Massilia litorea: one gene and its partner. The protein of the gene in region 1 interacts with the protein of each later gene in a pairwise test. Links are inferred from orthologs where the notes say so. Each region holds a gene or a part of one and is shown in the gene's direction. Other genes may lie near its edges.

Region 1 (14,749 bases):
GCCATCCGACGTCGACTGGCTGATCCCGCACCAGGCGAATATCCGCATCATGAAGAGCACGGCCAAGAAACTCGGCCTGCCGCTCGAGCGCATGGTCGTCACCGTCGACGAGCATGGCAATACCTCGGCCGCCTCGATCCCGCTGGCGCTCGACCTTGCCGTGCGCGACGGTCGCATCAAAGCAGGCGACAATATCCTGATGGAAGGCGTCGGCGGCGGCTTTACCTGGGGCGCCGTCCTCGCGCGCATGTAACGCAGTAAGCTTCAATACGAGGAACATAACAAGATGAGCAAATTCGCATTCCTGTTCACCGGCCAGGGCGCGCAAGCGGTCGGCATGCTGAACGGCTTCGCCGGTAACGCCGTGGTGGAGCAGACCGTCGCCGAGGCATCCGATGCCCTCGGCCTGGACATCGGCAAGCTGATCGCCGAAGGCCCGAAGGAAGACCTCGACCTCACCACCAACACCCAGCCGGTCATGCTGACCGCCGCCGTGGCCGTGTACCGCGCCTGGATCGCGGCCGGTGGTCCCGTGCCCGCCATCGTGGCCGGCCACAGCCTCGGCGAATACTCGGCCCTGGTAGCCGCCGGCGTGATCGATTTCAAGGACGCGGTGCCGCTGGTGCGCTTCCGTGCCCAGTCGATGCAGGAAGCGGTGCCGGTCGGGCAGGGCGGCATGGCCGTCGTGCTCGGCCTGTCCGCTGACGACGTGCGCGCCGTCTGTGCCGAGGCAGCCCAGGGCGACGTGGTCGAAGCCGTGAATTTCAACGAGCCGACCCAGATCGTGATCGCCGGCCACGCCGCCGCGATCGACCGCGCCTGCGAGATCGCCAAGGCGAAGGGCGCCAAGCGCGCCATGAAGCTGGCAGTCTCGGCGCCGTTCCACTCCTCGCTGCTGAAGCCTGCTTCGGACCGCCTGCGCGAGTACATGGAAAAACTGAGTTTCAATGCGCCGCGTATCGATTTGATCAACAACGTCGACGTGGCTATCCTGAAAGACCCGGAGGCGATCAAGGATGCCCTGGTGCGCCAGGCAGCCGGCCCGGTGCGCTGGGTCGAGACCATGGAGAAAATGGCGGCCGAGGGAGTCACGCAAGTCATCGAATGCGCCCCGAGCAAGACCCTGATCGGCATGGCGAAACGCATCGATCCGGTGCTCGTCGGCGAAGCCCTGACGGACCAGGCCGCGCTCGAGCGCGTGCTGGCAGCCGTCAAGGGCGCCTGAGCGTCAACATCGTTTCAAGTAAAGGAACAGAATGAATCTGGAGAACCAAGTCGCTCTCGTCACCGGTGCCTCGCGCGGCATCGGCAAAGCCATCGCTCTCGAACTGGCCCGTCAAGGCGCAAAAGTCGTCGGCACCGCTACCAGCGAATCCGGCGCGGCGGCCATCACCGAATACCTGGCCGAGTTCGGAGGCAAGGGTCTCGTGCTCGACGTCACCGACGCAGCGCGCTGCACCGCCGTCATCGACGAGGTGCAGAAGGGCTTCGGCAGCCTGTCCATCCTCGTCAACAATGCCGGCATTACCCAGGACAACCTGGCCATGCGCATGAAGGACGAGGAATGGGACAGCGTCATCGCGACCAACCTCACCGCCGTCGGCCGCCTCTCGCGCGCCGTGCTGCGCGGCATGATGAAGGCCAAGCAAGGCCGCATCATCAACATCACCTCGGTCGTCGGTTCGTCCGGCAACCCGGGCCAGATGAACTACGCCGCCGCCAAGGCCGGCGTGGCCGGCATGACGCGCGCACTGGCACGCGAAATCGGCAGCCGCAACATCACCGTCAATTGCGTCGCGCCGGGCTTCATCGATACCGACATGACCAAGGGTCTGGGCGAAGGCCAGCACGAAGCGCTGCTCACGCAAATCCCGCTGGGCCGTCTCGGCCAGCCGGAAGACATCGCCCATGCGGTGGCTTTCCTGGCCGGTCCGACCGCGGCTTATGTCACCGGTACCACGCTGCACGTGAATGGCGGCATGTACATGAATTGACTGAAAGTCTGCCGGCACGGGGCGTACGATTGAATTTCGCCCCATTTACATCACGGCAGAATCTCATCTTTTAGCAGGAGTTTCGGCTGAATTAGCGTCAGACGCCGAAAATAGTTTTTCAGCGCGCAAACCTGATAAAATGCGCGCACTTTCCGCAACACATACCTAATGGAGCCATAACATGTCGGATATCGAACAACGCGTTAAAAAAATCGTCGCTGAGCAACTGGGTGTTGCAGAAGCCGACATCAAAATCGAGTCCTCGTTCGTTGACGATCTCGGCGCCGATTCCCTGGACACCGTTGAGCTGGTGATGGCCCTGGAAGACGAGTTCGAAATGGAAATCCCTGACGAGCAGGCTGAGAAAATCACCACCGTCAAGCAGGCGATCGACTACGCGACCGCGCACGTTAAGGCCTAAGCGGGCCTAAGCTGTTTTAGTTTTCGGGAGAATCGCTTGAGCCGTTCACGCAACCGCCGCGTTGTCATTACCGGCCTGGGCTGCGTTTCACCTATCGGCAATAACATTGCCGATGCGTGGAGCGCAGCGCTGGCTGGCAAGTCGGGCATTGCCAACATCACCAGGTTCGATGCAACGCCGTTTTCGACCCGCTTTGCCGGCGAAGTCAAAGGCTTCAATATCGAGGATGTCATCCCCGCCAAGGAAGCCCGCAACATGGATACGTTTATCCATTTCGGCATGGCAGCGGGTATCGAGGCGCTGCAGGATTCCGGGATTGAAGTCACCGAAGAGAATGCAGACCGTATCGGCGTGATCGTCGGTTCGGGCATCGGCGGCTTGCCGCGCATCGAAGAGCAGAAGGACGAATACGACAAGCGCGGCCCGCGCCGCATTTCGCCGTTCTTCGTGCCTGCTTCGATCATCAACATGATCTCGGGCGACCTCTCGATCAAATTCGGGTTGCGCGGTCCGAACCTGGCCATCGTCACGGCCTGCACCACCGGCCTGCATTGCATCGGCGCGGCCGGCCGCCTGATCGAATACGGCGACGCCGACGTGATGATCGCCGGCGGTGCCGAGTCGACCATCTCGCCGCTGGGCCTGGGCGGTTTCGCCTCGGCACGCGCGCTGTCCTCGCGCAACGAGGATCCGGCCACCGCTTCGCGTCCCTGGGACCGCGACCGCGACGGCTTCGTGCTGGGCGAGGGCGCCGGTGTCATGGTGCTGGAAGAGTACGAACATGCGAAGGCACGCGGCGCGAAGATCTACGCCGAGCTGCTGGGCTTTGGCATGAGCGCGGACGCCCACCACATCACGGCGCCGATGGAAGACGGCAGCGGCGCAAGCCGGTGCATGGTCTCCGCCATGGCCAATGCCGGCATCAATGCCGACCAGGTGCACTACGTCAATGCGCATGGCACCTCGACGCCGCTGGGCGACCTGGCTGAAGTGCAGGGGATCAAGCGTACCTTCGGCGACCATGCCCACAAGCTGGTGGTCAACTCGACCAAGTCGATGACCGGCCACCTGCTGGGCGGCGCTGGCGGCCTCGAGTCGGTGTTCACGGTGCTGGCGATCCACAACCAGGTCTCGCCGCCGACGATCAACCTGTTCAACCAGGATCCGGCCTGCGATCTCGACTTCGTGGCGAACACCGCCCGCGACATGCAGATCGACTATGCCGTGAAGAACTCGTTCGGCTTCGGCGGTACCAACGGTACCCTCGTCTTCGCCAAGGTCTGAAGTTCGAGCATGTGAACAAGACAGATCGACACCCGAGTGGTGTCGATTTGTTTTTTTGCAGCTTATGTCTGAACCTGCTGCGCCCGGTCCTGTCTAAGGTATTGGACGCCTGACCCTGCCGCACCCCGCGCGCGGCAGGCGTTCCGTTTCACTTTCCCTTCATATCGTGTCCCTTGCCGTGTCCGCACGTGTTGCGCCGTCACGCCGTTTGCGCGCAGGCCTCCTGCTGTTCGCGCTGGCGCAGCTATGCGCCGCCACTCTCGTCGGCATGGTGTTGCCGGGCCGCTTAGCCGGCGCCCCTTTTTGCGTCGCTTTTTTCCTGCTTGCAGCGCTCAGTTTGCTGCACCGATGGGCGAGCACGACAAAGACGCACCGGATTGATGTATCTGGAACCGGCACCATCCGCCTGACGGTACAACAGGAGATGGGAGCCGAACCGCCGGCCTCCGACGGACGGGTGGTCACACTGTTGCCCGCAAGCCTGGTCTGGCCTTCGATGCTGCTGCTGCATCTGGCCGACGAGGCCGGTACCAGGCACCTCGTCCCGGTGCTGCGCGACAGCCTGCCGCCATCCGACTACCGGGCGCTACGCGTGGTGATCGGCACGCTGGGCAGGCACCCCGGGCGAGCGGCAACGACATCCGAAATACTTTGAACTTATTGCAGCGGGCCAACTCTTAGACAGGGAGGAGATACGATTCTCCCGTCGGCGCAGGCCCCAACGGGACACGGTCAGTGACGACAGAACGCGAGGGTGATCAACTGCTGGTCGAACGCGTCCAGGCCGGCGACAGGCAGGCGTTCGACTTGCTGGTGGCGAAGTATCAGCGTAGGCTGATGCGGCTGGTGTCGCGCCTCGTGCACGACCCTGCCGAAGCCGAGGACGTGGTGCAGGAAACCTTCATCAAGGCCTTTCGCGCCTTGCGCCATTTCCGCGGCGAGTCCGCGTTTTATACCTGGCTGTATCGGATCGGCATCAACACGGCAAAGAATTATCTCGTCACACAGGGCCGGCGCGCACCGACCTCGACCGAGGCAGATACGGAACGCGCTGAAGCGTTTGACGATGCGGATAGCTTGCGAGACATTAATACACCGGAATCAGTGTTAGCGAGTAAGCAGATCGCCTACACGGTCAATGCGGCAATGGAAGCGCTCCCGCTGGAACTGCGGACAGCAATTGTCTTGCGCGAAATTGAGGGTTTGAGCTACGAAGAAATCTCCGAAGTGATGGCGTGTCCAATTGGAACCGTGCGCAGCAGGATTTTTCGCGCGCGCGAAGTCATCGCCGAAAAATTGAAGCCTTTGCTCGATTTTCCGGCTGACAAACGTCGGTAGCTAGCGTTATCGCAACAACAAGGAGGGCGGAAGGTCAAAGCAGATGGATCGCTCGCCTCCCTGAAAACTGGACCACTTTTTGGATCAACAGCTACTGGAACGACCGATGGACACGAACAAAAAAAACCGCGAACGTATCTCCGCCCTGAGCGACGATGCATTGCCGAAAGACGACCACGAACTGGCCTGCGCAGCCCTGCGCACGGCCGATGGAATGGCAGCGTGGGAAGTGTATCACCTGATCGGCGATGTGCTGCGCACGGGAGAGCCTGCCGATCTCTCGCCCGGCTTCGCGGCACGCCTCAGCGCGCGCCTGGCGGCCGAGCCGCTGCATCCGCGCCGCCCCCTCGTCGAGGCCGAGCTCGCCAAGCCTGGCGTGCTGGCGGCCTCCACACCCTCGTCCTGATACCTGCCTCTGCGGCAAGCCGGCCGGCGATCGTCGCCACGATCGCTGCGCGGTCCTCGCCTCCTTTTCCGCGGCTGCGCCGCGCACCCGTCCGCCGGATGCGCGACAAGACGGTGGTTTTTGGCTTACCATAACGTCAATTCCCCCGTCCTCAACCGTGACTTCCATGACAAGCAAAAAAATTGCCAACGTAGTCGTGTCGGCCCTGCTGTTGGCGTGCGCCGGCTTTTCCGTTTCCACTGCCGCTAGCGCCGCCGCTCCCGTGCCGGTCCCGGTGGTGACGGGCCTGCCCGACTTTTCCGACCTGATCGACAAGGCAGGTCCCGCGGTCGTGAACATCCGCACCACCGAGCGTGTACGGATGGGGCAGGGCGGACCGGGCGAAGAGGAAATGCAGGAATTCCTGCGCCGCTTCTTCGGCCAGCCGATTCCGCGCCGCCGCTCCCCCCAGCAGCAGCCGCAGCAGGAAGAAGAAGTGCAGCGCGGCGTCGGCTCCGGCTTCATTATTTCCGACGACGGCTATGTGCTGACCAATGCCCACGTGGTCGAGGGTGCCGACGAAGTGACCGTCACGCTGACCGACCGCCGCGAATTCAAGGCCAAGGTGCTGGGCTCGGACAAGCGCTCCGACGTCGCCCTGCTGAAGGTCAGTGCGACCAATCTGCCTTACCTGCGCACCGGCGACTCGAGCAAGATCCGGGTCGGCGAGTGGGTGATCGCCATCGGTTCGCCATTCAATCTCGATAACACGGTGACAGCCGGCATCATCTCGGCCAAGTCGCGCGACACCGGCGAATACCTGCCGCTCATTCAAAGCGACGTCGCCGTCAATCCCGGCAATTCGGGCGGCCCCTTGATCAACATGCGCGGCGAAGTTATCGGCATCAACTCGCAGATCGCCACGCTTTCCGGCGCCTACAACGGCATTTCCTTCGCCGTGCCGATCGACGAGGTCATGCGCGTGGCCGAGCAGCTCAAGAAGACCGGCACCGTCACCCGTGGCCGCCTGGGCGTGCAGATCAGCGAAGTCACGCGCGACGTCGCCGAGTCGCTGGGCCTGGGCAAGGCGCGCGGGGCCGAAGTGTCGATGGTCGAAGCGGGCGGCCCGGCCGAAAAGGGCGGCATCAAGGTCGGCGACATCATCCTGAAGTTCAACGGCCAGGCGATCGAGACCACGCGCGACCTGCCGCGCCTGGTCGGCGCGACCAAGGTCGGCGCGCGCGCGACGGTCACCGTCTGGCGGCGCGGCCAGCAGATCGATGTGCCGGTGACGATCGTCGCGCTGGAAGACGAAAAGGCGGTCGCCCCCAAGCCGCAACCGAACAAGCCGGCGCCGGGCGCAGCGCCGAATGCGCTCGGCCTGCATGTGTCGAACCTGAATGCCGAACAGCGCCGCGGCCTGCGCCTCGAGGGCGGCGTCGTGGTCGACAGCGCCGAGGGCAGGGCGGCCGCGGCGGGCGTGCGCGAGGGCGACCTGATCCTGCAGATGAACAATGTCGAGATCAAGGACGCGGCCCAGTTCAACGCGCTGGCCGGCAAGCTCGATCCGAAGAAGAGCGTGGCGGTGCTGGTGCGGCGCGAGAACGTGACGCAATACCTCGTCATCAAGCCGGTCAAGTGATGCGCTTTACTCTCTATTCGCGCAGCTACTGCCATCTTTGCGAGGATATGCTGAACGCCCTGCAGGCCATGGCGCCGGCGGGGCAGGCCTTCGAGGTCGACGTCATCGATGTCGATGCCGACCCGGCGCTGGTGGAGCGTTTCGACGAGCTGGTGCCGGTGCTGTATGGGCGGCTCGATGAGCCTGAGCTGTGTCACTATTTTCTCGATGCCGAGGCGGTACGGCGCTATCTCGACCGCGAGCTGGTGCGGGCTTCGTAGGGTGGGCTCCGCCCACGCGGAACACGGCATGCAAACCGCACCGTTTCCCGCAAGCTGGGGCGGTATGCACGAGTTCGACCGCGTGGGCAGAGCCCACCCTGCGGTGCGCCGACCTTACTGGTCACAAAGACTCCCCAGCAGCCCTCCCACAGAAACCGGGCTTTCTACCCTGAAATCCGGTAAAATGCCTGGCTTGGAAAAGCTTTTGTCCCTCGCACACAGGCTTACACGTTGAGATAAGGCGCTCGCCTGGGGAGAACCAGCCCCACACGAAGCGCCTTTTTCGTATTGCGCCGGCAGTTCGCGGCGCCGCCCGGCAGCCTGTCGGCGGCTTCGCCCCTTTTTGGTTTTGAGCTTTGTTAATGAACAACATACGTAACTTCTCCATCATCGCCCACATCGACCACGGCAAATCGACCCTGGCCGACCGCATCATCCAGCTGTGCGGCGGCCTGTCGGACCGCGAAATGGACGCGCAGGTGCTCGACTCGATGGACCTGGAGCGCGAGCGCGGCATTACCATCAAGGCGCAGACCGCTGCCCTGCAATACAAGGCGCGCGACGGCCAGGTCTACAACCTGAACCTGATCGATACCCCGGGCCACGTCGACTTCAGCTATGAAGTCTCGCGCTCGCTGTCCGCCTGCGAAGGCGCGCTGCTCGTCGTCGACGCTTCGCAAGGCGTGGAAGCGCAGACGGTCGCCAACTGCTACACCGCACTGGACCTCGGCGTGGAAGTCGTGCCGATCCTGAACAAGATCGACCTGCCGCACGCCGATCCCGAGAACGCCAAGAAGGAAATCGAGGACGTGATCGGCATCGACGCGTCCGACGCGACCGTGTGCTCGGCCAAGACCGGCCTCGGCGTGGAAGACGTGCTGGAAACCCTGATCGCGAAAGTCCCGCCGCCGAAGGGCGACCCGGACGCACCGCTGCAGGCCCTGATCGTCGACTCCTGGTACGACCCCTACGTCGGCGTCGTGATGCTGGTGCGCGTCGTCAACGGCACCCTGCGTCCGAAGGACAAGATCCTCCTGATGGCGACCGAGTCGGTGAACCTGGTCGAGAACATCGGCGTCTTCACGCCGCGCTCGGTCTCGCTGCCGGAACTGAAAGCGGGCCAGGTCGGCTTCATCATCGCCGGCATCAAGGAACTGACCGCCGCCAAAGTGGGCGACACCGTGACCCTGGCGAACCGTCCGGCCTCAAGCCCGCTGCCGGGCTTCAAGGAAGTGCAACCGCAGGTCTTCGCCGGCCTGTTCCCGGTGGAAGCGAACCAGTACGACGCGCTGCGCGACTCGCTGGAAAAGCTGAAGCTGAACGACGCCGCGCTGATGTACGAGCCGGAAGTGTCGCAGGCGCTGGGCTTCGGCTTCCGCTGCGGCTTCCTGGGCCTGCTGCACATGGAAATCGTGCAGGAACGCCTCGAGCGCGAATTCGACATGGACCTGATCACGACGGCCCCGACCGTGGTCTACGAGGTCGAGATGCGCGACGGAACGGTTATTCGCGTCGACAACCCGTCGAAGATGCCGGAACCATCGAAGATCAACGAAGTGCGCGAGCCGATCGTCGACGTCAACCTTTACATGCCGCAGGAATATGTCGGCTCGGTGATGACGCTCTGTAACGGCAAGCGCGGCATCCAGATGGACATGGCCTACCACGGCCGCCAGGTGAAACTGCACTACGAAATCCCGATGGCGGAAATCGTGCTCGACTTCTTCGACCGCCTGAAGTCGACCTCGCGCGGCTATGCCTCGATGGACTACGAGTTCAAGGAATACCGCTCGGCCGACGTGGTGAAGGTCGACATGCTGATCAACAGCGAAAAGGTCGATGCGCTGGCGATCATCGTGCACCGCGCCAACGCGCCGTACCGCGGGCGTCAGGTAGCAGCGAAAATGCGCGAACTGATCCCGCGCCAGATGTTCGACGTGGCCATCCAGGCGGCGATCGGCGCCACCATCATCTCGCGCGAAAACGTCAAGGCGCTGCGCAAGAACGTGCTGGCGAAGTGCTACGGCGGCGACATCAGCCGCAAGAAGAAACTGCTTGAGAAACAAAAAGCCGGTAAAAAACGCATGAAACAGGTTGGTTCGGTGGAGATTCCACAGGAAGCCTTCCTCGCCATCCTTCAAGTGGAAGATAAATGAACCTGCAACCAATCCTGGGGAATTTTGCGCTTATTCTGTTCGTACTCATGGTGGTCACGGGCGTCGTCTGGTTCCTGGACGTCTTCGTCCTGGCCAGGCAACGCCGGGCCGCCGCGGACGCCGCGCTGGCCGAATACGATGCCCGCACGGCCAAGCTGATTGCGGACGGCATCAAGGTCGACAACAACGGCAACCGCGCGGCAATCGAGGCGGCGCACCTGCGCCAGCCGACCTGGGTCGAGTACTCGGGCAGCTTTTTTCCGGTGATCGCGCTGGTGTTCTTCCTGCGTTCCTTCCTGTGGGAACCGTTCAAGATCCCGTCGAGCTCGATGGTGCCGACCCTGCTGGTCGGCGACCTGATCCTCGTGAACAAGTACACCTACGGCATTCGTCTGCCGATCGTCAACAAGAAGATCATCGAGATCAACGATCCGCAGCGCGGCGACGTCATGGTCTTCAAGTATCCGAAGGACATGAGCCAGGACTACATCAAGCGCGTCATCGGTGTGCCGGGCGACAAGATCACCTACGAAAACAAGCGCCTGACCGTGAACGGCGTGCCGGTGCAGTACACCCCGCTCGACGAATACCTGGACGACGAACGGCCGGTCTACCACAAGCAGTTCGTGGAAAAACTGCCGGGCATGGAACACCGCATCCTGAACACGGATCCGGCACGCTCCTTCAACCTCGACGGCGTGGAGAACTTCCCGCACCGCGACGCCTGCGACTATTCGTATGATAAATTTACCTGTACCGTACCGGCAGGCAACTACTTCATGATGGGCGACAACCGCGACAACAGCGCGGACAGCCGCTACTGGGGTTTCGTCCCGGACAAGAATATCGTCGGCAAGGCCTTCCTGGTCTGGATGAACTTCGGCGATCCGAAGCGCATCGGCGCGATCAAGTAACAGGAAAGAGGCCGGGTTCGGCCTCGCCAAGGAGTCATGATGCAGGACCGCAAACCCGTAAGCTCGACGAAGCAGCAGGGCATCTCGCTCACCGGCCTGATCCTGGTGTTGATGGTGCTGGGCGTGTTCGCCCTGCTGGCGATCAAGGTCGTTCCGTCCTATCTCGAGTTCCGCGCCGTTCGCGACGGCATCGCGCGCGCCAAGGCGGCCGGCGGCAGCGTTTCCGAGATGCGGCAAGCCTTCGATAAGTCGGCTGAAATCAATAATATCGATGCGATCCGCGGCCGCGACCTCGTCATCGGCAACGAAGGCGGCAGCCCGCAGATCAGCTTCGCCTACGAAAAACGCATTCCCCTGACCGCGCGCGCCACCCTCGTCATCGATTACGATGGCACGACCGACCCGAGCGGCGTCGTGGCGGCGAAAGAGGGCGGCTCGAACTGATCCGCCATCCGGCCGCGCCGCTTCGACGCGTGCCGGGCAGGGAACCCGCCGCTGCCCGTCTTGGAGCGGGGGAACCCTCATGGCGCGCGCCGCCCGGCGCCGCCCAACCGAGCAGGAAGCGCCGCCTTCGCTGCGGCCGTACTACAATACATCGACAATGAATCTTCAGTTATTGCAAACACGCTTGGCTTATACGTTCCGGGATGCTGGCCTCTTGCAGCAGGCCCTGACACATCGTAGCCATAGCAGCCTGCATAACGAACGCCTCGAATTCCTGGGCGACTCGATCCTGAACTGCGTCGTGGCCTCGATCCTGTACGAACGCTTCAGCCACCTCGACGAGGGCGACCTGTCGCGCCTGCGCGCCAATCTCGTCAAGCAGCAGTCGCTCTTCGAAATCGCGACCAGGCTCGAACTGTCGCAATTCCTGCGCCTGGGCGAAGGCGAGCTGAAATCGGGCGGCTTCCGCCGTCCCTCGATCCTGGCCGACACGCTCGAGGCCCTGCTCGGCGCCATCTTCCTCGACGCCGGTTTCGATGCCGCGCGCGACGTCATCCGTGCTTTCTACATTCCCTTGCTCGACACGGTCGACCCGCGCACCCTCGGCAAGGATGCCAAGACGCTGCTGCAGGAATTCCTGCAAAGCCGCAAGATTTCCTTGCCTACCTATAACGTGATCGCCACCCATGGCGCCGCCCACAGCCAGGAATTCGAAATCGAATGCCTGGTCCCGAAACTCGGCATCCAGGTCTTCGGCCGCGGCGGCAGCCGCCGCGCCGGCGAACAGGCCGCCGCGCGCCTGGCGCTGGAAACAGCCGAACAGGCGCTGCGCAAGACCCCGGCCGCCGGCCGCAAGGCCAAGCCGCGCGCCGCCCAGCTCAAGCTGGCCGGCATCGCCACCATCCAGGGCGACGAGGCCGCAGACGCGCCACTCGCCGTTCCGACCAAACAGGCATGAAGAAGCTCAGTATGAATACCGAAGACCACACCCCCGACAACACGCCCGGCCAGGACCTTCCCCAGAACGACGCGGGTGAAGAGCAGGGCGCCGACCTGAACGCCTTCTTTGCCGACCGCAAGGACGCCAGCGGCGGCGCCTCGCCGCAAGGTTTCCGCTGCGGCTACATCGCCATCGTCGGCCGCCCGAACGTGGGCAAGTCGACGCTGATGAACCAGTTGATCGGCGCCAAGGTGTCGATCACCTCGCGCAAGGCGCAGACCACGCGCCACCGCATCACCGGCATCCAGACCCATGACGACGCCCAGTTTATCTATGTCGATACGCCCGGCTTCCAGACCCGTCATGCGAATGCACTGAACAAAACGCTCAATAAAACTGTCTCGAACACGCTGACCGCCTCGGACGTCGTCCTGTTCGTGATCGAGGCCGGCAGCTTCGGCCCGGCTGACCAGCAAGTGCTGGACCTGCTGCCGAAGAACGTGCCCGTGATCCTGGTCATCAACAAGTCGGACCACATGAAGGACAAGGCGACCCTGATGCCCTTCGCGCAGAAGGTGGCGTCCCTGCGCGACTTCACGGCCATCGTGCCGGTGTCGGCCAAGTTGCGCTTCCAGATCGATTCGCTCGAACGCGAGATCCGCAGCCACCTGCCGGAAAATCCGCCCGTGTTCGGACCGGACGACATCACCGACCGCAGCGAGAAATTCCTTGCGGCCGAGATCGTGCGCGAGAAAGTGTTCCGCCTGCTGGGCGACGAGCTGCCTTACACGAGCACGGTGATCATCGAGCAATTCCTGCAGGAAGGGAATCTGCGCCGCATCTTCGCCGCCATCCTGGTCGAGCGCGATACCCACAAATCGATGATCATCGGTAACAAGGGTGCGCGCCTGAAGGAAATCTCGACCCAGTCGCGCCTCGACATGGAAAAGCTGTTCGGCGGCCCCGTGTACCTGGAGATCTGGGTCAAGGTCAAGTCCGGCTGGGCCGACAACGAAGCGGGCCTGCGCGCCTACGGCTACGAGTAAGCCCCCGGAGGACTTCCCCCAACGCATGACGAGCCTCGACACTCCTCTCGATCCCGACAAGACGGCGGCCGAGGGCTCCGCGCCCGTGCCTCGGCGCAGCCGCGCGCCCCTCAGCCAGGTCCGTGTCAACGGCCAGCCTGCGTTCGTGCTGCACAGCTATCCCTACAAGGAAACGAGCCTCATCGTCGACCTGTTTACGCGCGACCACGGGCGCATTGCCGTCGTGGCGAAGGGCGCGAAGCGGCCGCTCTCCAAACTGCGCGGGGTGCTGCAGACTTTCCAGCCCTTGTCGGTGTCCTGGAGCGGCAAGTCCGAGCTGCGTACCCTGATCGACGCCGAATGGGTCGGCGGCATGCTGCCCATCGAACGCACGGCCTTGCTGTGCGGCTTCTACCTGAACGAATTGCTGGTGAAATTGCTGGCGCGCGATGATCCGCACCGGGCGCTGTTCGACCACTACATTTCGACGCTGAACGAGCTGGCGCACGGCGAACCGGCACAAATTGCCTTGCGAAAGTTCGAACGGGCCTTACTTAAGGAAACAGGCGTCGCCGCCGACCTGAAACGCTCGACGACGACGCGCGAGACGGTCGACGCCGCGCTCGATTACGTGGTCGATCCCGAGCGTGGCGCCCGCGAAGCGCGCGTGTCCGATGTCTGGCCGGTTGTTTCCGGCAAGACCCTGCTCGACATGGAGCGCGAGGATTACGCCGATCCGGCGACGCAGGCGCAGAGCAAGCAATTGATGCGCTTCCTGCTGGCGCACCACCTGGGCGGGGTGCCCTTGAATACGCGGCAGATTTTGATCGATTTGATGCAGTTATAAAACCTAAACAACCATGAGCTTCCTGCAACCCGTCGGCCCGGTCATCGACCTGGGCGTCAACATCGACCACATCGCCACCGTGCGCAACGCGCGCGGCACCGTTTACCCGGACCCGTTGCGCGCCGCCTTATTGGCCGAGCAGGCCGGCGCCGACCTGATCACGCTGCACCTGCGCGAAGACCGGCGCCACATCAAGGACGCCGACGTGCTGGCGATGCGCCCGCAGCTGGCCACCCGCATGAACCTGGAAGCGGCCGTCACGCAGGAGATGATCGACTTCGCCTGCCAGGTGCGTCCGCAGGACGTCTGCCTGGTGCCGGAGCGGCGCGAGGAAGTCACGACCGAAGGCGGCCTCGACGTCATCCGCTATTTCAAGGAAGTCGAGACGGCGGTAAAGCAGCTGAAAGGCGAGGGCATCCGCGTCTCGCTTTTCATCGATGCCGACGAACAGCAGATCGAAGCCGCGGCCCGCACCGGCGCCACCGTGATCGAGCTGCACACCGGGCGCTATGCCGAGGCGGAAGCTTCCGAGGCGCTGCACGAACTGGAGCGCATCAAGGCCGGCGTGGCAGCCGGCGTGAAGCACAGCCTGGTCGTGAACGCCGGCCACGGCCTGCACTACACCAACGTGCAGCCGGTCGCCGCGATCCGCGACATCGCCGAACTGAACATCGGCCACGCGATCGTGGCCCACGCCTTGTTCGCCGGCTGGGAAAACGCCGTGCGCGAAATGAAGGCGATCATGGTTGCCGCGCGCTTGGGCGTGACGCTGGGGGCACAGTGAGCGAGGGGTTGACATGATTTATGGCATCGGCACCGACATCGTCCAGATCTCGCGTGTCGAGGCCGCGCTCGCGCGCAGTGGCCCACGTTTCGCGGAAAAGATCCTCGGGCCCCAGGAGCTCGAGAAATACCATGCGCGGCGCGCGCGCAGCGAAGTACGCGGCCTGCGTTTCCTGGCCACGCGCTTTTCGGCCAAGGAAGCGTTCTCGAAGGCGATCGGCCTGGGCATGCGCATGCCCATGACCTGGCGCTCGGCGCAAATGCTCAACGCCCCGAGCGGCAAGCCGATGATCGTCTGCAGCGGCGCACTCGAGGA
Region 2 (14,789 bases), 2.0 Mb from region 1 along the record:
ACCGGCGCGATCGTGCTCGACCTGGGCGAGGCGGTCACGGACAAGGCGAGGGCGCATTTCAACCTGTCGAATGCGCGCATCAGCTACCTGGACAACGGCGACCGCTTCAGCCTCGCGCAGCGCGGGTTTATTCCCGGGCCAGGCAAGGAGCCGGTCGAGAAGACGGGGGCGGAGCACCGCGACGCCCTGTTTTATACCGACATCCTGGGCAATACGGCGGTTCTCGACCTGCTGGTCAAACTGGTCGACAGCGACCTGCAGCGCGCCGTCGGCCTGGCCTTCGAAGGACCGGCCAGCCGTGCGCCGGAACGCGGCTTCGAATTCACTTTTACACGCATGCCCGATACGCGCGAATACGCCACCAACCGCGAGGATGCGTGGTCGATCTACCGGATCCGGTTAGATGTGCGGCCGGTGCGCATGCACCAGCCGCTGTACACGGCCGAGTAGAGGGAGTTCATGAACACGCGTTCGGAACACCAGGGGCGCGCCGCTTCGATCACGTCGCCATGACAGCCTTCGGCAACCCAGCGAGGTATTAATATTCACTGTTTTACGGAGTGCTTGACCCTCACGTAGCGTCAGGCCGCAAGCTGGGTCCACGTTGAAGAAAGGAAGACCGATGCTGCTGAAAATTGGAGAGTTGGCGAAACGCACCGCGCTGACGGTACGCACGCTGCACCATTACGACGCGATCGGCCTGCTGACGCCTTCGGCGCGTTCCGATGCCGGCTACCGGCTGTACAACGGCGCGGACATCGCCAGGCTGCACCGCATCCTCGCCTTGCGCCGTTTCGGGTTGTCGCTGGCCGACATCGGAACCTATCTCACCAGGCCGGACCTGCCGCTCGTCGACGTCGTGACGCAGCAGATCGCCATGCTGACCCAGCAGATCGACGAAGCCGATGCCCTGCGCATCCGCCTGTCTCGCCTGCGGCAGCAGTTGATCGCTGGGCAGGAGCCGGACCTGGCCGACTGGCTGACCACACTGGAGCACATGAGCATGTACGACAAGTATTTTTCGCAGGACGAATTGAAGCAACTGCCGCTGTACACGGATTCGGCGGCGCGCTCGCAGGAATGGGCGGCCTTGGTGGCCGCCGTGCAGGCGCTGTTGGATGCCGGCGCCGCGCCGACCGATCCGCAAGCGCAGGCATTGGCGCAGGAATGGATGACGAAGATCGTGCGCGACACCGGCAACAACCCGGTGTTGTTCGCCAAACTGAATGCGATGCACGAACGCGAGCCTTCGGTGCAGGACCAGACCGGCATCACGCCGGCGCTGATGGGCTTCGTGATCGCCGCGGCCTACGAGGCAAAATGCGCGATCTACCGCCGTTACCTCGACGACGACGAATACGCGTATTTGCGCGCCAACATCGGCAAGCGCAGCGCCGAGTGGCCGGGACTGGTGGCACAGGTGCGCAGCGCGATGGACGCGGGCCACGCACCGGACGCGCCCGAGGTGCGGCCGCTTGCCCAGCACTGGTTCGACCTGTTCCGTTCGTATGCGGGCGACAACCCGGCCACGCAGATGAAGCTGCGCCAGGCGCTCGAGAACGAGCCAGCGCTGACGAATGGCGGCTGGGTCGATGCGCCGATGCGGGCCTTCATGCGCCAGGCGATGGCCGCCTTGCGCGCACAGGCAGCGCAGGCGTAGGCGGTGCGCCGTCTGGCACGAAAAAAAAGCAGAGCCGCGGCTCTGCTTTTTTTACTTCGACCCCGCTTACTGCTTCAGCAGCGGTCCCAGGTACTTGCCCGTCACGCTGTTTGGATTTTTCGCCACCGCTTCCGGCGAACCGGTCGCGACAATCTTGCCGCCGCCGGCGCCGCCCTCGGGACCGAGGTCGACGATCCAGTCCGCCGTCTTGATGACGTCCAGGTTGTGCTCGATGATGGCGAGCGTGTTGCCCTGGTCGCGCAGGCGATGGATCACCTTCAGCAGCAGGTCGATGTCGGCAAAGTGCAGACCGGTGGTCGGCTCGTCCAGGATGTACAGCGTCCGCCCGGTATCGCGCTTCGACAGTTCCAGCGACAATTTCACACGCTGCGCCTCGCCGCCCGACAGGGTGGTCGCGCTCTGCCCCAGCTTGATGTAGCCGAGGCCGACATCGAGCAGGGTCTGCAGCTTGCGGGCGATCACCGGCACCGGCTTGAAGAACTCGTGCGCATCTTCGACCGTCATCTCCAGCACTTCGGTGATGTTTTTGCCCTTGTAATGCACCTCGAGCGTTTCGCGGTTGTAGCGCTTGCCATGGCAGACGTCGCAGGGCACATACACGTCCGGCAGGAAGTGCATCTCGACCTTGATCACGCCATCGCCCTGGCAGGCTTCGCAGCGGCCGCCTTTCACGTTGAACGAGAAGCGCCCGGCCGAATAGCCGCGTTCCTTGGCCGTCGGCACCGTCGCGAACAAATCGCGGATCGGCGTGAACAGGCCGGTGTAGGTCGCCGGGTTCGAGCGCGGGGTGCGGCCGATCGGCGCTTGGTCGACGGAAATGACCTTGTCGAAATGCTCGAGGCCGAAAATCGCGTCGTGCGGCGCCGGTTCCGTCTGCGAGCCGTACAGGTGGCGCGACAGGGCCGGATACAGCGTGTCGTTGATCAGGGTCGACTTACCCGAACCCGAGACACCGGTAATGCAGGTCATCAGGCCGACCGGCAGCGTCAGCGTTTCGCCCTTCAGATTGTTGCCGGTGGCGTTCGTGATCACCAGCTGGCGCTCGGGGTTGGCCTGCGTTCGCTTCTTCGGCACCACGATCTTGCGGCGGCCGTCGAGGTACTGGGCGGTGACCGAGTGTTCGTTCGCCATGATCTGCTCTAAGGTGCCCTCGGCGATGATCTGGCCGCCGTGCACGCCGGCGCCCGGACCCATGTCGACGATGTAGTCGGCGGTACGGATCGCGTCTTCGTCGTGCTCGACGACCAGCACGCTGTTGCCGATGTCGCGCAGGTGCTTCAGGGTCGCGATCAGGCGGTCGTTATCGCGCTGGTGCAGGCCGATCGACGGCTCGTCGAGCACGTACATCACGCCGGTCAGGCCGGAGCCGATCTGCGAAGCGAGACGAATCCGCTGCGCCTCGCCGCCCGACAGGGTATCGGCGCTGCGGTCCAGCGACAGGTAGTCGAGGCCGACGTTGTTCAGGAATTTCAGGCGTGCCGTGATTTCCTTGATGACGCGCTCGGCGATGTCCTTCTTGGCGCCCGTCAGCTCCAGGGTCTCGAAAAACTCCAGCGTGTCGCGCAGCGGTTTATCGGACACCTCATAAATGGCACGCTGCTGGGCACCCTGGCCGATTTTCACGAAACGCGCTTCGGTGCGCAGGCGCGCACCGTCGCAGGACGGACATTTCTTCTCGTTGATGAATTTGGCCAGCTCTTCCTTGACCGCCATCGAATCGGTCTCGCGATAACGGCGCTGCAGGTTGTTCACCACGCCCTCGAAGGTGTGCTCGCGAATCACGGTGCGGCCGCGTTCGTTCACATAGGTGAACGGGATCGACGTCTTGCCGGAACCGAACAGCACGGCGTCCTGCGCGCTCTTCGGCAACTGCTCGAAGGGTTTGTCGAGGTCGAATTCGTAGTGGGACGCCAGGTTCGACAGCATCGTGAAATAGAACTGGTTGCGGCGGTCCCAGCCTTTGACGGCGCCGGAGGCGAGCGACAGGTTCGGGAAGGCGACGATCCGCTTCGGATCGAAGAACTCGATGTGGCCGAGGCCATCGCACTGCGAGCAGGCGCCCATCGGGTTGTTGAACGAGAACAGGCGCGGCTCGAGTTCCTGCAGCGAATAGCCGCAGACATTACAGGCGAACTTGCTCGAGAACACGGTCTCTTTTTCCGTGTCCATCTCGTAGGCGACGGCGCGACCATCGGCCAGGCGCAGCGCGGTCTCGAAACTCTCGGCCACGCGCTGCTTGATCTCCGGATTCACTTTCACGCGGTCGATCACGACGTCGATCGAATGCTTTTCCGTCTTTTTGAGTTTCGGCAGCTCGTCGATCTCGTAGATCCGGGCCGGATTGACCCCGCTCTGGATGCGGAAACGAATAAAACCTTGCGCCTGCATGCCGGCGAAGAGATCGGAATGTTCACCTTTGCGGCCGGCCACGACCGGCGCCAGGATCATCAGCTTGGTGCCCTCGGGCATGGCCAGCACCGAATCGACCATCTGCGAGACAGTCTGCGCCGCCAGCGGCTCGTGCGGGTGGTCCGGGCAGTAGGGCGTGCCGACGCGCGCGTACAGCAGGCGCAGGTAGTCGTGGATTTCGGTCACGGTGCCGACGGTCGAGCGCGGATTGTGCGAGGTTGCCTTCTGCTCGATGGAAATCGCGGGGGACAGACCCTCGATCAGGTCGACGTCCGGCTTTTCCATCAGTTGCAGGAACTGGCGCGCATAGGCCGACAGCGACTCGACATAGCGGCGTTGTCCCTCGGCATACAGGGTATCGAAGGCAAGCGAGGATTTACCCGAGCCCGACAGGCCGGTGATGACGATCAGCTTGTTGCGCGGCAGGTCGAGATTGATGTTTTTGAGGTTGTGCGTACGGGCACCACGAATACGAATTTCTTCCATTAAATTTGGCAGGCTTTCAATAAGTTTTGCGGGGCCGCGCACGAACTGTCGCGATGGGCGGGCCAATCGAGGGGGAATCTGCTAGTTTAACGCGTTTTTGTTGCGGCTGTACATTCATCCAGTACTCTGGTGTACCAGCGCTGTCAGCTTGATATGCCGTTCTCACAAGCGAACTGAAATCGACAATACCGCTCCCGGTGTATGTGAGCCGTTTGCGCCCGGCTTCAATGGCAAATAGTTCAGAATCCGAAAATAAATTTGCGGGGGTACCGGGACAAGGATCGGCACTTTTTGCGCCGCGTCGGATGCTGACTCAAGCCAACAAAATCTTCTTTATATGCGGGCACTTCGGCCCCATAATATCGTGCTGTATCACTCAGTTCCCTGGCGCTTAGACACGTGCAGAGCCAGGGCTTACAAAATCCTGAAGGAGTACCACCATGGCATCAGTCAACAAGGTCATCATCGTCGGCAACCTCGGCCGCGATCCGGAAATCCGCTACATGCCGAGCGGCGACGCCATCGCGAACATCGCGGTCGCCACCTCGTTCAAGTCGAAGGACCGCAACACCGGCGAGCAGAAAGAGCTGACCGAATGGCACCGCATTTCGTTCTTCGGCCGCCTGGCCGAGATCGTCGGCCAGTATCTGAAGAAGGGTTCCTCGGTCTACGTCGAAGGCCGCCTGCAGACCCGCAAGTACACGGACAAGGACGGCATCGAGCGCTACGCGACCGACATCGTCGCTGAAAACATGCAGATGCTGGGCGGCCGTGCCGGCATGGGTGGCGATAGCGGCGGCATGGGCATGGACGACGGCGGCGGCTACGATGCGCCACCGCAGCGCCAGCAGGCACCACGCCAGGCGCCACCGGCCCCGGCAGCCCGTCCACAGCCGCAGCGTCCGGCACCAAACTTCTCGGACATGGACGACGACATTCCGTTCTAAACCCTGCCTTGTCGTATTTTTGTCGATAGAAGCGCGTGTGCCGAAGGCACACGCGCTTTTTCTTTATCCACACTTATTTAGTGGAGCTGTGGCGCAACTACTACATAGGGCGCCTAACCGGGTTTGAACTGACCCACGCGTGGACTGAACGCTGGCGCCGCACGGTAATAGATCACGACCGAATGCTTGCTGTGTCAGCCGCTTGGGTGTGGCTGGCAGAGGCGCGTATGCTGCTCAATAGACTCGCTTACCAGCATTGATTTTGTCTACACCCTCTTAGCCAAAACAGTGGGTAAATGACGAGATTCGTCGCAAAGCGTGTCAAGTTTTGGAATGGGAAGCGTCATTCTGTTTTAAACAGACCTGGAGGCTTACCAGTCCATGAGGCTGCCCTATACTTAGCGATGCACCGTACCGCAGCCGAGCCGCCAACACGGTTCATGCTGTGTGCCTGGCGTTGGCGTTGTTGCATCGGGACCTAAGCAATGCAGGAATCGACTTGCTGAAACGGCACGATCGCACCGGTTGCAAGCTTGGGAATCCCCGGCGGGCGCGCAACCGCGCGTACGCTCGCGGTGGAGAAATCAGGCTATTAAGGCGAAGTCGTCGAGATGCAGCTAGCATACGAGTCCGCGATTCCCTCGGACGCGCCTACAATCGCACGCAATGGCTCGATAAGCGGCGAGCACGCATGCAAGCGTGGGCGAACTACCTTGACGGTCTCAAAAACACTGTCTAAACGCGAATGCGCCAGCCTCGTAGCGTCTCGATCGAACGCTCTGTTCCGTCGGCTCGCAGTGGATCGTCACTGCGGGGCATATCTTCCGTCCGGCTCTTGCAAAAAAGTCAGCGGGGGTGACGCAAGCGCCGCACGATCCAACGCACAGTCCGCAGGCCGTGCCGCAATAAAGGTACTCGATATAGAGCTCTGTAGCTGCGTATCAGCCGGTACGAGCGCGACCGGCTGAACTCTCTCCAAGCGTGCGCCTCGTGTTGGTATTCGATCAACTGATGTCGCAGCGAATCGTTGTCGCGCTCAGCTGCGTCAAGCTTGCGAGCGTAATGCAACAACTGTGCGCGCAACTCAGCCACCTTTCGAGCCGTGTAATCCATATGCACGACAGCCTCTTCGTCAAGCAGCCTTTTCATAATTCGTATCCCCGAAAATCCTTTTAATTCCTGCAAGATAGCCGGCGCGTCCATGGCGCCCCGAAATGTAGTTCAGTGCGTTGGCCGACAAGCAGGCCAATTTAGTCGGATCTTCGTAGAGCAGCCCGAGCGCCTGTACGTACTGCGACGCAGCCTGCGCATCGTCGAGCGGCAAGTCCAACAAGATGCCCGTATCTCCGTCCGTGATCGCGTCCGCGATGCCTCCGATTCCAGGCGCGATCACGGGCAGTCCGGCAGCCATCGCCTCAAGAATGATGTTCGGCAGACCGTCATACCATGTCGTATAGATAAACGCATCATATTGATCGAGCGCGATGTCGGTGATATCGCTGAAAGCGCCCCGATAGTTGAATTTCGACATGTCAATCTGAAACCCATGATCGAATGTTCCGTACACATCGAGGGTCACGTCCGGCATTTTCTTCGATAGTTCCAACGCCAGATGCGGGAGCAGCGACACGCGTTTCTGTTGCCCAATCCGCGACGCCCAAAGCACCCGCTTATTGGGGCTTCCGCTCGGTCGTGCCTTTCTCTCGCCCGGCTCGATAAGAGCCGGCAGGCATACCCACTTTTCGCGATGGAGGTCAAAGCGGTTGACGTCGTCCGCAACGGTCGCCGCATTGTCAGATACGAGCTTGGTGAACTCGTCTAGATGGTCACAGATAAATTCCGTGCCGAAGCCACTAGTCGCCAACGTTCCCGCCTCGAAATGCATGTCATCACAAAAACGGTAGTAAATGATTTTATTTTGTCTAAAATGCGGATGATGATACTTAATCAGCCTGTGCCCGAAGAAACTTGTCTTCACGTGTATGCGGGCGTCGGGAGCGACAGACATAATTAAACGTGCCGTAAGACGCTCACGTTGTTCATCGTTCAGTCGCGCGCCCAAAGAATAAACATCTACGCAGGTGACATAAGCAGGAAGCTTATGGCGCCATGTGTGCGCCTCGGCGTACTCTCCAGTGATTACGAGCGCATTTCTTCCAATTCCAGTATTCAGTAGGCCGCGCATCACGTCCAGGATATACCGCTCAGCGCCTCCGGGACGAAGATAAGGCAGAACGAATACATCCGTAAATGTCCGGTCTCCAACTTCTGCACACATCTCGTAATAAACTGCGGCGGCCTCACATGAGGCCCAGGTAGGCGCCCAGCCCGTACCGCCTGCAAGCAAAGCCGTGTCGATTATTGGGTCGATCCTGTTCGCCGCAACCGCCAGGACGGCAAGTGCGTTATTCGCGCGGTAAGCCGCAGCAATGTCGTACTGGGCTGGTTCCGGCCATGCACCACTTCGCACCTGTCCGTACTCTTTTTCAAATCTTGCCATGTATTTCTTGGGCGAAAAGAGCGGGTTATGAGGGACCTCCAGGCGGCCAGACCGCCTGGCGCTGGCCATGATGCTGTTCGGACGCTGGCGGTAGTAAAGGACAATGCCGGGACAGTAGTCCAATTCGAATCCATTCGCGATCGCGGTCGAATTAAAAAGGTAGTCTTCGTACGCGTGTCCGCGAGTATGGTCGGGATGCTCATATCTCTGTTTCTCGTACACCGACCGATGAAAAAAAGCACGCGAATTAAAGGCGTGTTGATCTACCATGAGGAATTGGCCGCGAGCGGCGTTCTCATGGCGACTCATCCATCTGCTAGCGCCGAAACCGATTAGCCATTCAGGAAACAGGATCGTTTCGCGCCCCCGACGCTTCGCGAGCGCGAGTATGTCTGCAAAGTAGTTAAACGAGACCAGGTCGTCAGCGTCTTGCGGGCACAGATACTCGCCATGCGCAAGGTCGCAGCCTGTATTTCGGCTTAAACCGAGTGAGCGATTCTCGCACTCGACAACTTGCACCTTATTGAAACCGGTGGCTCTCGTACGCTGTACCGCCTGTCGCGTTCGCTCGTCCGCACAGTCCAGGACGACAATAAGTTCTGTCCTGATCCCTTCGAAATGTGCGAACTCGGCCGCTTCGCTCAGAGACCTCATGGTGCGAGCGATGAACCGCGCCTCGTTATGAACGTTAAGAATGACAGAAATATCTAGCATGCCGACCTTGGGTAACTTTTCCCGAAAGTTCCCAGTATAGAGGAGTTTTGTTCCAAACCGGTAACCTAACTTAATGGTCCCGAAGTCGTCACAGTAAGCTTTTCCGGCTCGGAGCGACCATTGAGCTACGCGGGTCGACAGTTCAAACACAAGAGCTTTTCGAGCTCGCTGATCGGCGGTCGTAACATCCTTCGTCCAAATAGTAACGCAAATTCATGCCCCTTTCGCCGAGAACTGAATCACGTTTGCATTGTTCAGCAGCGTGTCGATTCGCTCGCCCAGGCGCTCCCACGCCTCGCACTTCTCCTGACGGTCGCCCACCTGCTTTGATATGCTCTTGACGCACACATGCTGTGTTGCTCCGACTACTGTGCAAGCGAGGGGCCTCGATGAACTCGACCACGGCATGCCGCCGTCCTCCCATTCAGGATCACCGATTGTGCCTGATCTTGACCTTTTCCGATCTACAACGCAAGTGAATGCTCACTCAAGAAGCGCCTGATCCCGGCCGCCACTGGCGGGCAGATCGGGCAGATCCGCTTGAACCGTTCTGATCGTCAGCGACGGTATTCCAAGAACCCGCAACCTGTTGCGGGTTTTTTACGCCTGGCGCCAGGCCTACATATCCACCATCATCTCGAACCCACCGTAAATCATGCGCTTGCCATCGAAGGGCATGTTCTCCGGCTTCATGAACTCGGCCATGCGCGGATCCTGCATGACCTTGTCGTTGACCTCGTCGCGCTTGGCGCGCGAGGGGTAGACGATCCATGAAAAGATGACCACTTCGCCTTCTTCCAGGTTCACGCTCTGCGGGAAAGAGGTGAGCTTGCCCGGCTTGACGTCGTCGGCGACGCATTCGCGGAACTCGGTGGCGCCGAACTCGCGCCAGATGGCGGCGCATTGCCTGGACATGTCCAGGTAGGCCTCAAGCTTATCTTTGGGGACGGGAATCACAAAACCATCGACGTATGCCATGACGCTGCTCCTGCAAGTGGGATTGGTCAGACTTCGGCGACGCGCGAAAAATCCCGGCAGCGCGCCATGCCGTGCGCCGGCTCAATTCAGGCGTGGTCCGCCTGCCGAGCCGATCAGCGTGCCGCGCCGCAGGCGCAGCGGGGTGTTCGGCGTGCGGATGCCGCACACCATGCCCCAGGCCGCGGCCCAGCGCAGCGCCTGGTCCGTTGCCGGGCCAAACGGGCGGGCGCTTGACGCGCGTGCCAGTGCAATCGACATGCGTTTCATCGCATACAGCTTGCGAGGTGATACTTGCTTGACCATGGACTCAGGTTAGTGGGCTTCACCCCTGTCCACCGTGCCCTATCTAACCCCCGCGCCACATCGCCCGTGCCGATCAGCCCAGCGCCGCCTCGATCGCCGCCACCAGCGCCGGATCGTCCGGTTTCACGTCCGGTGCGAAGCGGGCAATGACCTGGCCGTCGCGGCCGACGAGGAATTTCTCGAAATTCCACATCACATCCGACGGGTTCTTCGGGCTCAGGCCGTGCTGGGCCAGCTTTTCGCCGAAGGTGCTGCCTTCGGCCTGGCGCGCCTGCGGCTGGGCTGCGATGAGTTCGCGGTACAGCGGGTGCCGTGCTTCGCGGTTGACCTCGACTTTTTCGAACATCGGGAAGCGCACGCCGTAGTTGCGCTGGCAGAAATCGGCGATTTGCTCCTCGGTGCCCGGCTCCTGGGCGCCGAAATCGTTGCAGGGAAAGCCCAGTATCACGAGGCCCTTCTCTTCGTATTGCTCAAACAGTTTTTCCAGGCCGGCATATTGCGGCGTCAGGCCACATTGCGAGGCGACGTTGACGATCAACATGACTTTATTCCGGTAGTCGGCGAGCGTGGCGTCCTGGCCGTCGAGGCGGTGCAGCGGGATATCGAAAAGCGTACTCATGTGATCAGTCCTCAGGATTGCAGAACTGCCATCCTACTCCGCGTTGCGCGCGCGTGCCGGCGCGCTGCCCGGATGCAGGACAGGACGATCAGCGCCCCGCCGCGGCGTTGTCGAGCTCCGTCAACTGTTTTAAACGGCGCGCGGTGAGCTGGGCACGCCAGGCGGAGCCGGGCACCTGCGGATGGCGGATCGAACCGAACAGTTCCATCGCATCGCGGTATGCGAGCCAGGCGCGCTGGGTCTTCTCGACGCCGGTCTTGCGGATCGTGCCCAGATACGAGGTGCTGGCCGGGCGGTTCAGCATGAACTGGCGGTAGACCGCGTTCATCTTCTCGTCGAGGCTGGCGAATTCGCCTTCCGAAAAGCGCGGCGCCTTGCCGCCTTCGGCGTCCATCACATCGAAGGCGAACTGGTCGAGTTCAGCCGCCTGGACGTCGAGCTGCAGAGAGCGGGTGGCGCTGCTGCCGGCATCGGTCTCGTAGTCGACCCGGTGCTGCGCAAAATAATGGACGGCTTTGCTTGCCATCTCCAGGCCGAGTTGCTCTTTCGCATTCCAGCCACGGGTCAATGCCGCGAGCTGCGCGCTGCGTGACTTGTCGCGCTGGCGCTCGCGCATGGCCGCGCACTGGCCCCGCAGGTCGGCAGCGGCGTCGTCGCAGACGTCGATCGCTTCCCGGTCGTCGCCGCTGGCACGCCGGCGCAGGTGCTGGACGCGGCTCTTCATCTCGCCGACCGGGCTCTGGATGCTGCATGCGTGTTTCAAGGCCAGATCGAATTGCGGCGTCATCCCGGCGCCGTTCGCATACAGCATCATCAGCACGCCATGCGCCTCCGTGCGCGCCGCGCAGGCGTGCACCCGCTCCCAGTCAGCCTTGCCGGCATCCGGCAGGTTGACGGTCTCGTAATACAGGCCGGCGGCATCGCAGCGTCCGTTCTCGCCCTTGCCGGCCACGACCGGGCGCGCCGGCTGCTGGTTCTTCACGCGCAGGCATTGGCGATACCAGTCGCTGCCGCGCAGTACTTCAGGCGGGGCACCGTAGACATTCGGATAGGGTGCCGCCTGGACGGTGCTGCCAATGAACGCCGCCAGCAGGAAGGGCCAATACGCAGGGGACATCGGAATCTCCTCAAAAGTTTCCTATCGGAAGCTTTAACGCTACCCCGGGCCTGCCTGGTCGGTGGTGAGATGGCGCAATTTCTCCGGTATGGAGAGGCCGGAATTGCGGCTTCCTGCGTGCTTGCGCCAAGGGTTTTTACACTCCGTAACGCCTTTTCATGCCAGACCGTAAACAGCTCATGCAGCCCTGCTAACGACTTGAAATATTGACTGTGAACATGACGCAACGGGCATAAATTTTTTCCGCGTGGAAAACAAAAACCGCCGCCCGATTGCGTAAAATTGCTACCCATAACTTCTTGACGCCAACCAATAACCGGTTGGCGTTTGCTTTTTATACCCCTGTTAGCAGTCAGTTACGAACGGCAGAGCAGTCAACAAGACGCCACCGCACCAACGCTTTCCCGACGAGTGGAGCCTCTCGGATAGCACGCTGACAGCACAGGGATAGTTCACTTTTATTCGGAAACAATGCACACCACTGCTCCTGCCGTTACTGCCCCGATCTCCTCGTCGCGCAGCCCGGTTTTCGCTCAAGCCCAACAATATGCTCTGCCCATCATTTTCGCCCTGTTCGGCGTGATCATGGGTTCCTGGGCCGGCCGCATCCCGGCCCTGGCCGAACGGGTGCACGTGTCGCACTCGGCCCTGTCGATGGTGCTGCTGTGCGGCGGCGTCGGCGCCTTGCTGTCCTTCCCGGTGTCGTCTTTCCTGATGGGCCGCTTCGGCGCCCGTAAATCGCTGCTGATCGCCGGCCTGGCTTTGCTGGCCGTGCTGGTCTCGATCGGCCTGGCGCCGACCGTGCCGCGCCTGATGATGGCCGTGCTGATGCTGGGCATCACCGCGTCGACCTATGACGTCGCCATGAATGCCGCTGCCGCCAAGCGCGAAAAGCAGACCGGACAATCGCAAATGTCGATGCTGCACGGTCTGGCCTGCGGCGGCGGCCTGGCCGGCGCCACCCTCGGCAGCCTGATGGCCGGCCTGCACATCGCTCCGGCTAGCCATTTCATCATGGTCGCCATTCCCCTGGCCATGGCACTGGTCGGCGCCTGTCAGATGCTCGACATCGAAGATGCGGCCGAACAGGTTGAAAAGAAAAAATTTGCGCTGCCGCGCGGTCCGATGGCTTTGCTGGGCCTGCTGGGCTTCCTCGGCTCGATGTCGGAAGGCAGTATCGCCGACTGGAGCGGCGTGTTCCTGAAGGAGCATTTCAATGTCGGCGACGGCATGGCGCCGCTGGCCCTGACCTGCTTCTCGGCGATGATGCTGATCTCGCGCCTGGTGGGCGACAAGCTGAAGACGAAATATGGCGCCCAGCGCCTGATCACCAGCGGCGCGATGTTGTCCGCTGCCGGCCTGTTCTTCGCCGTGCTGTCGCCGAACGCCTATTTAGCCCTGGGCGGTTTCGCAATCGCCGGCCTCGGCCTGTCGCTGCTGTTCCCCTTCGTGTTCAGCGCCGCCGGCGCCCAGGGTCCTGTCGCCCTGGCCGGCGTCGCCAGCATGGCCTACAGCGGCACCCTGATGGGCCCGCCGGTCATCGGCGCCATCGCCCAGCACGTCGGCATGCAGATGGCGATTGCTTATGTCGGTGGCCTGTCGCTGGTCATTGCCTTCGTTGCCAGCCGTACGCGTTTGCTGAAGTAATTCCCCGCGCGCCGGTTTCAGGCCGGCGCAGCTTCTTTCAGCCACTGTCGTGGCGACACCCCCACCAATGCCGTGAACGCCCGCGTAAAAGCGGGCGCACTCGTGTAGCCAGCCTGGCTGCTGACTACTTTGACGGGCATCCCCTTGCGCAGCAGGTCTTGCGCCATCCCGATGCGCCAGCGCGTCAGGTATTCCCCCGGCGGCATGCCGACCACATTCCGGAAGTGTTCCGTGAACCGCGCGCGCGACATGCAGGCTTCGCGCGCCAGCGATTCCAGCTGCCAGGGTTCGTTCGGACGCGCGTGGATCGCGCCCAGCGCCGGCGCCAGCTGGCGGTCGGCCAGGCCCGCCAGCAAGCCGATCGACAAGGTCCCGGTTTCGAATTCGTGGCGCAGCACCTGGATCATCAGCACGTCGCACAGGCGGTCGAGGATGACGTCGCTCCCTTGCCCCTTCGCCGCTGCTTCGGAAAACAATAATTCGAGCGTGTGGCCGAGCGCCGGCATGCCGGCCAGGGGCAAATACAGGCAGGCGGGCAGGGCGCGCGCCAGCGGATTGGCGCCGCCGTCTTCAAAGCTGATATGGGCGCACAGCAAGGTGGCGCTGGCGCCTTCCGGAATCTCCAGCACGTGGGCCGTGCCGTGCGGATAAAACACCATCGCCGGTTCGTTCACGTGCAGCGCCGCGGCGTCCTGCTGGCGGAAGGTCACCGGACCGCTGCGTACCAGGTGCAGCTGTCCGGCCAATTTGTCTTCGGCAAACGCATTCGAATCGCAGAAGACCCCGTTGAAAAACACGCGGGCACGAAACGAGTAGCGGCCGACCAGTGACGAGATCTTGTCCATAAGCTCCATTTCTGAGGATTGGCAGCTTATTCTGGACGATTTGCAATGTTTTGAGAAGAGAATTTGATGAAATTGTCGAAAACGGGGCCGGCCGGGTCCACGGACCCGGCCGGCAGCGGCGGCCCTGTCAGGTCTTCAGGCGTTCGGCCAGAGCGTGCGATGCAGGTCGGCGACCTGTTCCGGCGGTAGGCGCGGCACGCGGTCGGCCGTCAACAAGCCGTTTTGCTCGTGCTCGACGTCGGTCAATTGGGTGTAGCACAAGCCGGCGAGGAAGGGCAGGGAAGCAAGGCCTTCCATGAGCGTGCGGTAGCGCTGCGCGAGCTCGTCCTCGTTGCGTACGTTGCCGTAGTGGTCGTACAGGCGGTCGCGCCGCCGTTCGGTCTGCTCGGGCGCCAGCAGGTAGCCGCCGACTTCGGAGAACACGATCGGCTGGCCGCGGTATTGCGCGCCCTGCAGGAACAGGGCTTTACCTTTGTGCCAGCCGGTGTCCGGCGGCAGGCCGGACAGTCGCGTGCTGGCATAGCGTTCCAGCAGCGCCTCGAC

Evidence for each region.
Region 2: the proteins of recO (region 1) and ssb interact in binary tests that used the Escherichia coli proteins (3 or more experiments, as listed by UniProt). The link is inferred for Massilia litorea from one-to-one orthologs.

The regions. Positions count from the first base shown.
Region 1 is NZ_CP062941.1:3,137,707-3,152,455, forward strand. What follows is about bases 11,832-14,749. They hold recO (DNA repair protein RecO), read left to right. Parts: upstream 11,832-12,849; coding sequence 12,850-13,650; downstream 13,651-14,749. Other genes in these bases: era (GTPase Era), read left to right, coding at 11,832-12,824; LPB04_RS14120 (pyridoxine 5'-phosphate synthase), read left to right, coding at 13,664-14,434; acpS (holo-ACP synthase), read left to right, coding at 14,448-14,749. Also shown: LPB04_RS14040 (beta-ketoacyl-ACP synthase III), read left to right, coding at 1-253; fabD (ACP S-malonyltransferase), read left to right, coding at 287-1,225; 3-oxoacyl-ACP reductase FabG, read left to right, coding at 1,257-1,994; acpP (acyl carrier protein), read left to right, coding at 2,176-2,415; fabF (beta-ketoacyl-ACP synthase II), read left to right, coding at 2,452-3,699; LPB04_RS14065 (protein YgfX), read left to right, coding at 3,878-4,354; RNA polymerase sigma factor RpoE, read left to right, coding at 4,435-5,037; LPB04_RS14075 (sigma-E factor negative regulatory protein), read left to right, coding at 5,144-5,443; LPB04_RS14080 (DegQ family serine endoprotease), read left to right, coding at 5,610-7,064; LPB04_RS14085 (glutaredoxin family protein), read left to right, coding at 7,064-7,324; lepA (translation elongation factor 4), read left to right, coding at 7,687-9,480; lepB (signal peptidase I), read left to right, coding at 9,477-10,394; LPB04_RS14100 (DUF4845 domain-containing protein), read left to right, coding at 10,431-10,838; rnc (ribonuclease III), read left to right, coding at 11,023-11,796; more of era, read left to right, coding at 11,793-11,831. UniProt on the Escherichia coli protein: Involved in DNA repair and RecF pathway recombination.
Region 2 is NZ_CP062941.1:1,109,527-1,124,315, reverse strand. What follows is about bases 3,812-6,769. They hold ssb (single-stranded DNA-binding protein), read left to right. Parts: upstream 3,812-5,016; coding sequence 5,017-5,523; downstream 5,524-6,769. Other genes in these bases: LPB04_RS04960 (glycosyltransferase), read right to left, coding at 6,656-6,769; uvrA (excinuclease ABC subunit UvrA), read right to left, coding at 3,812-4,576. Outside these bases: LPB04_RS04980 (cyanophycinase), read left to right, coding at 1-450; LPB04_RS04975 (MerR family transcriptional regulator), read left to right, coding at 623-1,660; more of uvrA, read right to left, coding at 1,727-3,811; more of LPB04_RS04960, read right to left, coding at 6,770-8,887; LPB04_RS04955 (DUF1428 domain-containing protein), read right to left, coding at 9,356-9,715; LPB04_RS04950 (hypothetical protein), read right to left, coding at 9,797-9,973; LPB04_RS04945 (glutathione peroxidase), read right to left, coding at 10,092-10,637; LPB04_RS04940 (lysozyme inhibitor LprI family protein), read right to left, coding at 10,726-11,754; LPB04_RS04935 (MFS transporter), read left to right, coding at 12,226-13,401; LPB04_RS04930 (AraC family transcriptional regulator), read right to left, coding at 13,419-14,246; LPB04_RS04925 (glycoside hydrolase family 2 protein), read right to left, coding at 14,382-14,789. UniProt on the Escherichia coli protein: Plays an important role in DNA replication, recombination and repair. Binds to ssDNA and to an array of partner proteins to recruit them to their sites of action during DNA metabolism. Acts as a sliding platform that migrates on DNA via reptation.